2 regions of the Bacillus sp. SRL543 genome follow, and region 1 is predicted to be linked to the other one. Evidence: predicted binding sites of a transcription regulator. Region 1 holds the regulator's gene; the other holds the start of a gene.

Region 1 (6,941 bases):
TTTGAAGAGCTTTTTTTATCTAAATCAAAATCTGGATTCCAAGTAAGACAAGCAGTATGGCAGCCATTTTTTTATTAAAATTGCACATTCGACCTGAACCAGCCCTTCTCATTTTTGCAGGAGGGCTTTATTATGTTAAAGAGGGAGGTATGAAATGAAACGTGACTGGCTGATAACACTCAGGAAAAGCAAAAATATGACTCAAGCAGATGTGGCCGATCTGATTTTCATCGATCGTGCTTATTATTCACAAATTGAATCTGGAACAAGGAATCCCAGTGTTGATATAAGCAGGAATATCGCCAAAGTACTGGATATTAACCCTTCGCTGTTATTATCTGATTTAGCCGCCTTTCAAGAGGTGTTTACGCAGACGAAATGCATGCTGGCACACAGTGACCTTGAGCTGAGGTATACATGGATCTTTGATTCTGCTAATCAGGCGGAAGTTAATCAGTTCATAGGTGCCAGGGATGATGAATTAAGTTTTTGCATCGATTCGCAAAAACTGATATCCCTGAAGCAGAGAGTGATTGATACAAAAGAAACATCAGGAACATTTGCAGAATACGAATATAACAATGAAGTACACACGCATTACATAGTAGGATATCCCTTGCTTGGGGACGATGGGGAATTAATTGGCATTGGTACATTTGGGATTAAAATAAATGCATTGGGTCTTTAATTATAAAATACAGGTAATTGCATCTTCTAATCGATTCGATTTTAAAACTAATACAGTTCAGAATGAATGCGATAATTAGCCATGTATAAATTTATAGGAATTTTAAAGCAATAGGAAATTGCCTTGAACAATCGTCCAAGGCAGTGCATGTTCCTTACATTATCTCACCGCATCAAAAGCATTAATCTGCCACTTCCCGAGGACCTTTACAAACGTAACTTTTTTCTTTTCATATTGCTTTTCGCCGTAAGGGACCGTAAATTCGAACTGGCGGATATCTTTTCTGGAATAGATGAGCTTTGCTTTGGCTTTATTCCATTCAAGCAGGCTGCCGCCATCAGCATTCGGCTGTGCCATCTTGCCTTTATACTCAATGAATCTGTATTTTTTGTAGCCTTTGCTGATGGCATTTAAGGTGAATGATTCATTAAGGTACTTGGTCAGCTTGCTTTTAGTATTGATTTCACTGCACAGGTAGCGATATTCCGTGCCTTTGTATTGAAAAGTTTTGATAGAGCAGGCTGTGTTCTTTTTGGATGGGATATGGCCGTTCATGCTGTTCCAGTGATGCACACGTGCGTTAACCGCCAGTTCGATTGCTTTCTTGCTGCTTAAGTCTCCGCCCGCGGATTTTGCTGAGGCGCCAAGACTGAATGTAAACAGGGCGACAGCGGCTAACAGGATGGATAATAGTTTTTTCATTTTAAAGCCTCCAATAAGTGTATTTGCTTTCTAACCTTATATTACCTTTCCTTCTCCTCAAAAGAGTTACAGAAAAGTTACCGAAATGCAGATGATTGTTTACAGTTTTCAGGCGTAAAAAGAGCCTCTTCCCAACTTTCCGGGAGAGGCTTCTTACGTTTGTACTCGTGATAGTTTCAGCATAATTTCCGCTTTTCCTCCTGTTTCATTTCTTTTCGGCCCTTATTAAGTCAAGACTGCGGATCAAGGCTTCACCGCCCAGTCCTGCAAGCATGGACAGGAATGCTACCTTCAAGAGGGAGCTTGCATCTGATGAAAGCACAAGCAGCGCTGAGGCGAGTGATCCCAATACCATTTCCTCCAAAAAGCCGAGATAGATGAATTGCTTCGTTCTTTTCGGCATGATCAGCTTCCCGTGTTTCTTTAGATGCCCAACCGCGCCGACAAGGCCACCAATGAATATTGCGAAGACGACATGCTGCCACATTTGCCTCACACTCCTAAAGCCGGAATTTTTGGTGCGACCTTAGGTCAATCATGGTGTTGCTTCTATTATATAACAGACCTGCCGGGTGAAGATATGGATAAAATGACTGAATTTTCAGATTTATTTAATAGTACATATTTACTCTTCAGGAAAAACTAAGCAGCAGCAGATGCGACTATTCTAGTATTCACAAGGTTTTTTGAGCAGAAAACAGCCCAGGCGATCAGGTGCCCGGGCTGAGAGAATCATATAATCAGTGAATATGGCGGTATACGCCAATGACCTTGCCGAGAATGGAAACATTCCGGAGGATGATCGGCTCCATTGTAGAGTTTTCAGGCTGAAGCCTGATATAATCCCTTTCCTTGAAGAACCGCTTGACGGTTGCTTCATCTTCATCTGTCATTGCCACGACAATATCGCCGTTGTTGGCTGACTGCTGCTGGCGGACGATGACATAGTCGCCGTCAAGGATGCCGGCTTCGATCATACTTTCACCCATGATCTCAAGCATGAAGACCTGTTCGGCTGCCGGTGCCATGCTTTCCGGCAGCGGGAAGAATTCTTCTACATTTTCAATCGCGGTGATCGGCTGTCCTGCTGTGACCTTCCCGAGTATAGGGACATTTACAACATTGTTCCTTGGGATATGTGATGTCTCATCAAGCTCCAGGATTTCAATTGCGCGCGGCTTTGTCGGATCCCTTCTGATCATCCCCTTGCTTTCGAGCCGGGCGAGATGCCCGTGCACTGTCGAGCTGGACGCCAGGCCGACCGCTTCCCCGATTTCCCTTACTGAAGGGGGATAACCTTTTGCCTTTACTTCTTCTTTGATAAATTCCAGTATGTCCTGCTGCCTTTTGGATATTTTAGCCATGTATTCGCACCCCGTATGGTTATTATTGATTAAATTATAGCATGTACCCGAAACAGATACAAACATAAGTTCGAATTTTTGTTGACGGAAAACACATGTTCGGTTTATAATAAATTCAACGAAATGCGAACATATATTCTTATGACGGGGTGTCTTTTATGAAAAAATTGTGGAACCAGTATTCATATGCTATTATACTTATCGTTTTAAGCTTTGGGTCGGCTTTGCTGCTTACCGGATATGACAGGATTTTCGGGGAAGAAGACTATATAGAAGTAACAGTAGATGAAGGTGATACATTATGGGGGCTGTCTCAGCAATTTTCGGAAAAGCACAAGCTGTCAGCAGAAGAATTCGTGATGTGGGTGGAAGAGGAGAACGGAATAGCGGGCAGCACGATCAAAGCGGGTGAGCAGATCCTTATCCCGGTAAAAGCGGACAGCCATACAAGGCAGCTGCAGGATGACCTTCAGAACTTTGCGGGTGAATAACATAAAGGAGCATATATGAAAGCAGTAATCTATTGCAGGGTATCAACAACAAAAGAAACACAGGAAACATCACTGGAGAGGCAGGAAGAGGAACTGGCTGCACTTGCCGGGGAAAAAGGCTTTGAAGTAGCCGCAGTCATCAGGGAACAGGCCAGCGGGTATGACCTGGAGAGGGACGGTGTGCTTGAGCTCCTTGACCTTATTAAGACTGAGGGGATCAAAGCCATCCTCATCCAGGATGAAACGAGGCTCGGAAGGGGCAATGCAAAAATCGCCCTGCTTCACTTCATATATAAAGAGGGCGCTATGCTCTACAGCATTTCCCATAATGGGGAGCTGCAGCTTTCCGAATCAGATTCCATGGTTCTTAATATTGTCTCAATGGTGGAAGAATATCAGCGCAAGCTGCATAATATCAAGATCAAAAGAGGCATGAAAAGGGCAGTGCACAGAGGGTTCAGGCCGGAGAAGAACCTTAAGAATCTGGGGGAGCACTCCGGAAGGGAGCGGATTGAGGTTCCAATAGAAGAAATTGTCCGCCTTAGAGCCAGCAAGCTTACATTTTCGGAGATTGCGGCAACTCTCAGGGGCTTCGGCTATCCTATTTCCAAGGCGACGGTGCACAGGCGCTATCAGGAATACATAGATGCACAGGAAGAGTAAGAGTGTTTGCCTTGGCAAACGCTTTTTTTTATAGTAACATTTGATGTATTCTCCGGCCGTTTAGACCAGGGTTTTAAGGGGAAACGACTAGAGAAAGCTAAATGAAATGAATGAAAAAGGAGCGTTATTATGCTGCCTAAAGATAAAATGGCCAGAATCAATGAGCTGGCAAACAAAGCAAAAACCACAGGACTGACGACCGAAGAGGCCAAGGAGCAGACGAAGCTTCGCAGCGAGTATCTGCAGACTTTCCGTTCCAATATGCTTACAACCTTAAAAGGTGTAACCATCATGGATCCCAAAGGGAATGATGTTACACCGAAAAAGATCAAAAAGCTCCGCGAGGACGAAAAGAAACGCCTTCATTGATGCACCATGCCAAAAAGGGACTCATAAATATGTGTTCCCTTTTTGGATTTATTTTTGGTTCTCTTTTACATACAGGTTTTCAAAATGCACAAGCTATACAGAAGCTTCTCAGTTGTGTAAAATTAAGAGCCGCTATAATATTAAAAAGTAAGATTCTTTATAAAGGAAGGATGTAGTATATGTTTGAATCTATTGATGATTTGTCGATAAGCTCGATCAGAACTTTATCTATCGATGCGATTGAAAAAGCTAATTCCGGCCACCCTGGCATGCCGATGGGGGCAGCTCCGATGGCATATACACTCTGGAGCCGTTTCATGAACCATAACCCGGCTAATCCTGAGTGGTTTAACCGTGACAGGTTTGTCCTGTCTGCAGGACATGGCTCTATGCTTTTATACAGCCTGCTGCACTTATCAGGCTACGGTCTCACAATCGATGATTTGAAGGAATTCCGCCAGTGGGGAAGCAAAACTCCTGGACACCCTGAATATAAACATACGAAGGGCGTAGACGCGACAACAGGCCCGCTTGGACAAGGCATTGCCATGGCAGTCGGCATGGCCATGGCAGAACGCCATCTTGCAGCTGTTTACAATAAAGACAAGTATAATGTAGTCGACCACTTTACATACAGCATCTGCGGCGACGGTGACCTCATGGAAGGTGTATCTGCCGAAGCTGCATCGCTTGCAGGCCACTTGAAGCTTGGCAAGCTGGTTGTCCTTTATGATTCAAATGATATCTCCCTTGACGGCGATCTTGACCGTTCTTTCTCTGAAAGTGTAGCGCAAAGATTTGAATCATACGGATGGCAATATATCCGTGTTGAGGATGGCAATGATCTTAGCGAAGTAGCGAATGCGCTTGAAGAAGCAAGAGGAGATCTTGACCGCCCGACTATGATCGAAGTAAAAACGGTCATCGGATTTGGTTCTCCAAATAAATCCGGAAAATCTGACGTACACGGAGCCCCGCTTGGAGCTGATGAGCTTAAGCTGACGAAGGAAGCTTACAAGTGGACCTTTGAAGAAGATTTCCATGTTCCGGAGGAAGTGTACAGCCACTTCAAAAAGCATATCGCTGACCGCGGAGCGCAGACTGAGCAGGAGTGGAACTCTATGCTCGACAGCTATAAGCAGGAATTCCCTGAGCTCGGTGCCCAGCTTCAGGGAGCAATGGATGGCGAACTTCCAGAAGGATGGGATAAGGACATTCCAGTTTATGAAACAGGTTCAAGCCTGGCAAGCCGCGCATCTTCCGGCGAAGCACTGAACGGAGTCGCGCAGAATCTTCCATTCTTCATCGGCGGATCTGCTGACCTTGCCGGTTCAAACAAAACGATGATCAAAGGCTCAGGCGACTTTACCCCTGCTTCATTCGAAGGCCGCAACATCTGGTTCGGCGTAAGGGAATTTGCCATGGGTGCTGCGCTTAACGGCATGGCCCTCCACGGCGGCTTAAAGGTATTCGGAGGAACCTTCTTCGTATTCTCTGATTATCTTCGCCCTGCAGTCCGCCTGGCTGCTCTTATGGGACTTCCTGTTACTTATGTATTCACGCATGACAGCATTGCTGTCGGTGAGGACGGCCCTACTCATGAGCCGGTTGAACAGCTTGCATCACTTCGTGCGATGCCTAACCTGTCTGTCATCCGTCCGGCTGATGGAAATGAAACTTCAGCTGCATGGAAAGTGGCGGTAGAATCACAGGATAAGCCGACAGCGCTTGTGCTGACGCGCCAAAACCTGCCTACCCTTCAGGATACTGACAAAAACGCCTATGATGGTGTGTCTAAGGGTGCTTATGTTGTCTCACCTGCAGGCAAAAACCAGGCAGATGCCCTGCTGCTTGCTTCCGGATCTGAAGTGCATCTTGCGGTGAAAGCTCAGGAAGCATTGAAGAAAGAAGGCATTGAGGCTGCGGTTGTTTCCATGCCTGCTTGGGACCGCTTTGAAGCACAATCCAAGGAATACAAAGAAAGCGTCATTCCGAAGGCTGTGAAGAAACGCCTTGCAATCGAAATGGGCTCTTCACTTGGCTGGCACAGATATGCAGGTGATGAAGGGGATGTATTGGCGATTGATACATTCGGCGCATCTGCACCAGGCGAGAAGATCATTGAAGAGTATGGCTTTACAGTAGAAAATGTGGTAGCACGTTTAAAGGCCCTTCTATAAAGGGTATAAAGAGAGCGTCAGAGTACGCTCTCTTTTTTATTTGTATTTAATTAATTGAAAATTTACAATATTTCAATAGAATATATAGTCAAATCGGCCTGTTCGACAAAACTAGTGCCTATTTTTGACGCTGAAAGACAAAGTAACTGATTCTGTTCCCTTATACTTGAAGCAATATAGAAGATATTGGAGGAGATGTTGGTGAGAACCTATCAGCTTTATTTAATAGAAGATGAATTTGCTTCGCATTATTTTGGCAGAGAGCGGATGTTCTACCAGCTCTTTCAGGAATACAGCCGTTCTAAGGGAGAGCTGAAATCGATCCTTTCCCGGCAGATTGAGTTTATCACCAGGCCAATCCCTGCCCTCAGGCTTCACCAGTATCTCACACAGCAGCTTTCAAGGAAAAAAGGGGCATCCGCCGATCAGGGGGCCTATGTCATTCAAAGCGGAAAAAACAGTGCGGCGCGGCTTGAAGTCTATG
Region 2 (6,941 bases), 280 kb from region 1:
GTTTAGCATCAGTGCTGCCTCGCGTATTGGCACAGGCAATATGGCCGGCGTCGCTACGGCGATTGCAGGGGGAGGCCCGGGGGCGGTATTCTGGATGTGGCTCATCGCCTTTCTTGGAGGGGCTTCCAGCTTTGTTGAAAGCACTCTTGCCCAGATTTATAAAGTTAAAGATAAAGACGGATTCCGCGGGGGTCCGGCCTACTATATGGAGAGAGGCTTAAACAAACGCTGGATGGGGATAGTATTCGCGGTTATCATTACCTTCTGTTTCGGACTGGTATTCAACTCTGTCCAGTCCAATACCATCTCACTTGCATTTAATCAGTCCTTTGGGATCGGCAGACTGTGGATCGGCATCGTGCTGGCAATCTTTACGGCTGTCATCATCTTTGGAGGGGTCAAGCGGATTGCCCATGTATCACAGGTGATTGTACCGGTCATGGCTGTTCTCTACCTGATCCTTGCTATTGTCATACTGGTTATGAATGTGACTGAAATACCTGCTATGTTCAGCTTGATTATTGAAAGTGCATTCGGCTTCAGGGAAGCAGCCGGGGGTGCCATGGGTGCTGCCGTCATGATGGGGATCAAGCGGGGGCTCTTCTCCAATGAAGCCGGTATGGGGAGTGCGCCGAATGCTGCGGCCACAGCAGCAGTTACACATCCGGCGAAGCAGGGTCTTATCCAGACCCTTGGCGTATTTGTTGATACCATCCTGATTTGTTCAGCAACAGCCTTCATAATCCTTCTCTCAGGCGACTATGCGGGAACAGACCTGACAGGAATCGAACTCACCCAAACTGCCCTGGCAACGCATATCGGCCCGTGGGCAAGCTATTTTGTGGCAGTGGCGATCCTTCTGTTCGCATTCAGTTCTGTCATAGGCAACTACTATTACGGTGAAACGAATATTGAATTCATTAAAGAAAGCAAGCCTGCTCTCTTTATCTACCGGCTGGCTGTGATCGGTATGGTCATTTTCGGCGCAGCAGTCGACCTTGAAGTTGTCTGGGGACTTGCAGACCTGTTCATGGGCATCATGGCCATCATCAACCTGATAGCCATTACAATGCTTGGCAGAATAGCATTTGCTGCACTGAAAGATTACAAAAATCAGCGCAGGGAAGGAAAAGATCCTGTCTTTTATTCTGACAGCATACCTGGATTGAAAGGCATAGAATACTGGGAGTCTAAAGAAGAAGCTCTAAAGAAGAAAAAAGTAAACTAATATAAAATGGCTTCCCTAAGCAGGGAGGCCATTTTTGTACAGCCGGAAATTAATTTTGCAGATTAGAGGTGAAACTGGCGCCTGACCTGCTTTTTAAAAGATTCAGCAAAGAGCGGAACGGAAGGCACGAATCTCTTTTTGAAAGCAGGAGTATTTTCTTCGTGCGGTGCAGACTCGATTTAGTTGATTCAAGGTCTTGAGGGAAAGCAGCTGGAAAGCTTTGAATCGGTACATATATTTCCCATATCTGGACATAATACGAATAAAAATTGTTCGGAAAGGGCGGTTTTTATGAGAAGGGAACTTTTGTTCGCATTTGCGGCGTTTTTCTTTATGTCAGTTTCAGCCATTACAGGAGCTTATGCAGTTGAAGAAGCTGACAAGGCAGAAACTGTTGTTAAAAAGAAAGAAGATATAACCGGTGATGGAAAAAAGGATACGGTCTATATAAAAGCCATTCCATATGAGGAGGGAGCCTCTTTTTTAAAGGATGTATATGTGATCATCGAAGCATCGAACGGCCAGACGTACCGGGAGAATTTAGAAGGGGGATATGAGCCTTCCGTTAAGTTTATCGACCTTAACCATGACGGTGTAAAAGATTTATTTGCTTCTGTAGCCACCGGGGGCAGCGGCGGGCTCTCCAACTATTATCTGTATAGCTTAAAAGACTTCAAATTAGAGGACTTAAAGGTGCCTGAACCATTGATGATTGACAGTGAATTTATGGATGGCTATAAAGCTTCTGTAACCATTCCTGCAACTGGACAGTCTTATACTTTTGATTTAACAGAGAGAAAGGAAGACTACGAACGATTGGGGCTCTATCATAACGGCAAATTGAATGAGCCTGCAGAGCTGATGGTCAATCCGTTTGGCACGCTCATCCCGATCATGCTTGATGGAGGAAAAAATGGCCTGAAAGGCGTACAGCGCATCAGCGGGGCATATAACGCTGATACAATAGCATTTGCTGAATCAACATGGGTATATGATAATGGCAGCTGGAAAACACTTGATACCAAGCTATACGAAACAGGGAGGGGGCATAAAAAGAGATAGGCCTTTGTCACACTTATGAGACTAACTTCATATGCTATAGCAAGAATAACTTCTTTCCGAAGGGAGAGCAGCTTGCTATGAGTCAATTTAATCCTCAGAAACTGAGCGTCCGGCATCTGGCTCCGGCAACAGAGCAGAAGCCTGTTGACGGCAGGAAATACACGCTTACACATTCAGATGAGACCAGTGAACTGTTTCTTAGCATAGGTTGCGTTTATGATTACAGCTCCGTCAATAAAAATTTCAGGGATGAAGTTCTGGCTGAGTGGCTGCCGCAGATGGGGCAATATGTTCTTAAGGCAGCAGTATATGTGAGCGGGGGAGAGTTTGACGAAGAAACTTCGAAGATGCGCTTTATGATTTTTCAGCGGGAAATGGATTTAGCGCTCAAGGCAATCATGTACGGAGACAGAAGCTTTTTTATCAGCTATCCATGGCTGCTGGATTCACCGATATACGTGCAGTTTGATTCTATATTTCCGCAATTCAGCAAGATGATTTATTATGGCACGCCTAGACAGTATTTAAATAGCGTCCAGCAGCCGGTTATATGAAAAGAGACGTGAAAGCAAGTCCCGGGAATAAACTGGGGCTTGTTTTGCTTTGTTGGTGATGAGCATGGGAGCAAGTGGAATATAAAATTATTATGTTAACTAGTTATCTTTTTAGAAGCAGGGGCATTTCAGAGCAAATGTACCATTAAATTGAGTTAATAAGTCAATAATAGGGATTGATCTGTAAAAGTATATCCAATCAATCAAAAACAGTTGTAAACCAGCTATAAACCAGCCGTAAGTATATTGAATGATGCTAGCATGATTGCAGGTATACTGAAAACCGGCAGCAGGCAGAAAAAGATTGTGATATTCAATAAATGAGCATTATAATGAATTTTTTAAAAAAGTTTATAAAAAGAGGCTCAAACATAAAAAATGATTGCTGCTCAAGTAAGAATAAACAAAATCACTCAAAATCCTAAAAATTTCGATTCCGTCTCACTATCTTAAGTATACTTAACTATTGAGACTAGAGATTTATCTGTTTACACGACTTCCTATAATATATATTATGTTCGGGGCGTAGTTTTAAAAAACAGGACAGCACCAGCTGCCTACTCTATCCGGTGCTTATAGCCGCTGTCTTTTGCCGAATCAGCATCTATGTAGCCTGCGCTGTATTCTATAACGTCGTTTATAAATACATCGTGTTTTTTGGCGAATGATTTAATTTGTTCAATCAGGCTGCTGTCATATGTAGTTTTGTACTGGACTCTGTCTTTGGGGCGATTTTTCTTATTGAATTCTATATAATCCTGCTCCAGCACTTTTTTCAGTCCTGTTTCAAGTAAATAATTCACATGTGTATCATATTCGTATGCCAGATCATTCAATCTTTCAATCAAAGCTTTGCTGATATTTGTCCTGAACTTAACCCTTGATTCATCTGTTAATTGAATTAGTTTGCCGTCAACTTTTTTCCACATAAAATCACCTTTCCGCTTAGATTTCCTCTATATAATAATCATTATATCATTTTCTGTTTTTTACATATGGAACATATGTTCTTGTGGGGTGAATTGCTCACTTTGGCAGCAGTTAACAGCCGCCTTTTCAAAGTTTTGTCAGATTACCTTCCAAACCGCATGCTTTTTTACCCAAAATCTCCAATAATAGATAAAATACCATAGATTGGAGTGATTCTGTTCATGAATCTTTATTTTATGGAAAATGCAGTAGAAGCTGCCCTTGAGAATGCTGCTGCCCATCTGGGAGGTCCTTTTGGGGCGGTTGTGGTAAAAGACGGCAAGGTGATCGGCACAGGTGCCAACCGGGTCACTTCGCTGTATGATCCCACTGCCCACGCTGAAATACAGGCAATCCGCGCTGCCTGCCTGCACCTCCAGGATTTCCAGCTGATCGACTGTGAGATCTATACCAGCTGTGAGCCCTGCCCAATGTGCTTTGGAGCGATATACTGGGCGCGTCCGAAAGCAGTATATTTTGCCTGTACGAAAGAGGATGCAGCCACTGCTGGTTTTGATGATCAATTTATATATGAACAGCTCTCCCTCCCGCTTGAACGGCGCAGCATTGCTATGGTGCAAGTAAAAATGGATGAAGCATTAATGCCATTCAAAATGTGGGAAAAATCTTTTTCTAAGATCATGTATTAGGGATCGTATTCCAATTAAAGCAGATGACTAACTTGAAGAGCTTTTTAAAACGCAGGAATTGATATTCAAAACGAAAAGCCGGAATATTAATATCCAGCTTTCGGCGTATGTGAAACTAAGACAAAGTTTTAGAATTTCAAGTATGGTTTAGCAGCTTCAGTATTCTGTTTCACTCTAACATCATCATCCCTTGTGAGCGAGCGGCATCTTTCATTAAAATTAAACGGAATGGCCTGCAGGTAATCCTCTGAAAGTATGCCAGCGTTCCGGTACTTCCGGCCTGAAAAATCAGGGGAACCTCCCCGCTCGTCCGACTGGCTTTTCAGGTGGCTGATAATCACACTTCCAATATGTCTGCCAAGCCTCAGCCCTTCATCATTATCTGAGGGGAAATGGACTCCTGCGTATAGCCGGCTAAGAGCATCTTCTTTAGCTATCCTTTTAATCTTCCCTGCTTCTTTCGGGAAAAAATAGGTCAGCATGACTTCTGCACAGCCTGATACTACTGCGTGTCCCGAAGGATAGGCAGGAAATCTCGGGGTGCACAGCAATGTTGCAAGCGTCTGATCATACTGATTAGGTCTTGCTGCATCCCAAAGGTATTTTAAATGCCAGGTAACCACCATGCTGTCATTTATAGCACCATGCACAACAGCAAGAATCCTTGCCGCTTCGGTTGGCCCTACACTATACGTATCGATCAGCTTGTCAATGACTGGTGTCCATTGCTTTGTCGGAACTCCTGTACCATAATAAATGCCGATTTTCTTCTGCTGCGGAGACAAGTTGTTCAATGTCCGCTGAACGATTATTAATTCACGATAAAAATCAATATGGTGAGGATCTTTAATCGGCAAAACGATTCTCTTGTGATCTGGATCAAGAAAATGGCCATCGCTGTCCCGTTTTAAAAAGATCAGCGGCCAGGATCCGGCATATGGCGTAACACCATCAGATGGCGGAATTCTTTCTCCCGCATAAGGCTGCTCAGACCAGCGCAAATAATTTTCTTCCATCATTTCACCTCCTTGCCTGATGTAACAGCTTATGAAATCAAAGTGATATGTGGATAGGCATCTTCACTCATTTAAGAGCGGATTCAAAAAAAAAAAAAGACGAACTTCATGGACTATGAAAGTTCGTCTTTTTCATTACTGTGCAGGATTGAATATCATTTCATAACCTTGCAAATATCATTCGTAAACTCCACTGGATCACTGATTGGCAAACCTTCGATCAGCAGAGCCTGGTTGTATAATAGACTGGTGTATAAAGCAAGCTTCTCTTTGTCATTTGCGAACGCATTCTGCAGTGAAGCAAAGACCTCATGATTGGGATTGATTTCCAGGATTTTCTCCGCTTTTACATTCTGGCTGTCCGGCATGCTGTTAAGAATCTTCTCCATTTCGATGGTCAGATCCCCTTCTGCTGCCAGGCAGACCGGATGGCTTTTCAGCCTCTTGGAAGCACGGACTTCCTTAACCTTTCCTGCAAGCAGTTCCTTCATGTTTGTAAACATTTCTTCATATGACTTCTCGTTTTCGCCGCTCTTGTCATCCTCATCAGTTTCAATACCCAGATCAGAGCTGGACACAGACTTGAATTCCTTCTCTTTATAGTTCATCAGCATCTTGATGGCAAATTCATCGATATCTTCGGTAAAGTACAGAATTTCGTAACCTTTGTCAGCAACAAGCTCTGTCTGCGGAAGCTTTTCAATCCGGCTGACAGATTCCCCGGCAGCATAATAAATATACTTTTGGTCCTCAGGCATTCCTGCGATATATTCATCAAGCGTTACGAGCTTGTTTTCCTTTGATGAATGGAACATCAGCAGATCCTGCAGCATTTCCTTGTTGCTGCCAAAGTCGCTGTATACCCCGTATTTCAGCTGTCTGCCGAAAGACTCGTAGAATGCTTCATATTTTTCCCGATCATTCTTCAGCATGGACTGCAATTCGCTTTTGATCTTTTTGCCGAGATTCTTTGCAATCAGCTTCAGCTGGCGGTCCTGCTGAAGGATTTCGCGCGAGATATTCAGGGACAGATCTTCTGAATCAACAATTCCTTTCACAAAGCTGAAATAATCAGGAAGCAGCTCGGCGCATTTGTTCATGATCAGCACGCCATTTGAATACAGCTCAAGCCCCTTTTCGTATTCTTTGGAATAATAATCGAACGGGATCTTTTCCGGGATAAAGAGCACGGCATGATAGCGGATGGTGCCGTCGACATTGATGTGAATGGACTTCAGCGGCTTATCAAAACCGAAATGCTTTTCTGCATAAAACTTTTCGTAGTCATCTTCTGTCAGCTCGCTTTTATTTTTCCGCCAGATCGGCACCATGCTGTTGATGGTTTCTTCTTTCGTGTATTCCTCAAATTCCCCTTCTTCCCCGTCCTTTGGCCTCCTGCCGGATACATCCATCAGGATCGGATAGCGGATGAAGTCAGAATACTTCTTAATGATGTTCTTAA

The links. Region 1 encodes LexA, which represses DNA repair genes until DNA is damaged. Its sites were predicted from a motif close to CGAACATATGTTCG; they were not measured.
Region 2: the regulator LexA is predicted to act here: its motif matches at 3,842-3,855, upstream of AC4E8B_RS11690 (rRNA methyltransferase).

Annotation. Positions count from the first base shown of each region.
Region 1 is NZ_OZ481794.1:2,043,767-2,050,707, forward strand. It holds gene AC4E8B_RS10300 (hypothetical protein) at 1-46, shown strand, start outside; gene AC4E8B_RS10305 (helix-turn-helix domain-containing protein) at 155-688, shown strand; gene AC4E8B_RS10310 (DL-endopeptidase inhibitor IseA) at 848-1,390, opposite strand; gene AC4E8B_RS10315 (DUF4257 domain-containing protein) at 1,596-1,877, opposite strand; gene lexA (transcriptional repressor LexA) at 2,131-2,754, opposite strand; gene yneA (cell division suppressor protein YneA) at 2,913-3,245, shown strand; gene AC4E8B_RS10330 (YneB family resolvase-like protein) at 3,261-3,908, shown strand; gene AC4E8B_RS10335 (DUF896 domain-containing protein) at 4,038-4,277, shown strand; gene tkt (transketolase) at 4,457-6,457, shown strand; gene sirA (sporulation inhibitor of replication protein SirA) at 6,659-6,941, shown strand, end outside.
Region 2 is NZ_OZ481794.1:2,327,862-2,334,802, forward strand. It holds gene AC4E8B_RS11675 (alanine/glycine:cation symporter family protein) at 1-1,228, shown strand, start outside; gene AC4E8B_RS11680 (hypothetical protein) at 1,520-2,290, shown strand; gene AC4E8B_RS11685 (staygreen family protein) at 2,368-2,844, shown strand; gene AC4E8B_RS11690 (rRNA methyltransferase) at 3,402-3,773, opposite strand; gene AC4E8B_RS11695 (nucleoside deaminase) at 3,996-4,463, shown strand; gene AC4E8B_RS11700 (vanadium-dependent haloperoxidase) at 4,592-5,482, opposite strand; gene htpG (molecular chaperone HtpG) at 5,635-6,941, opposite strand, start outside.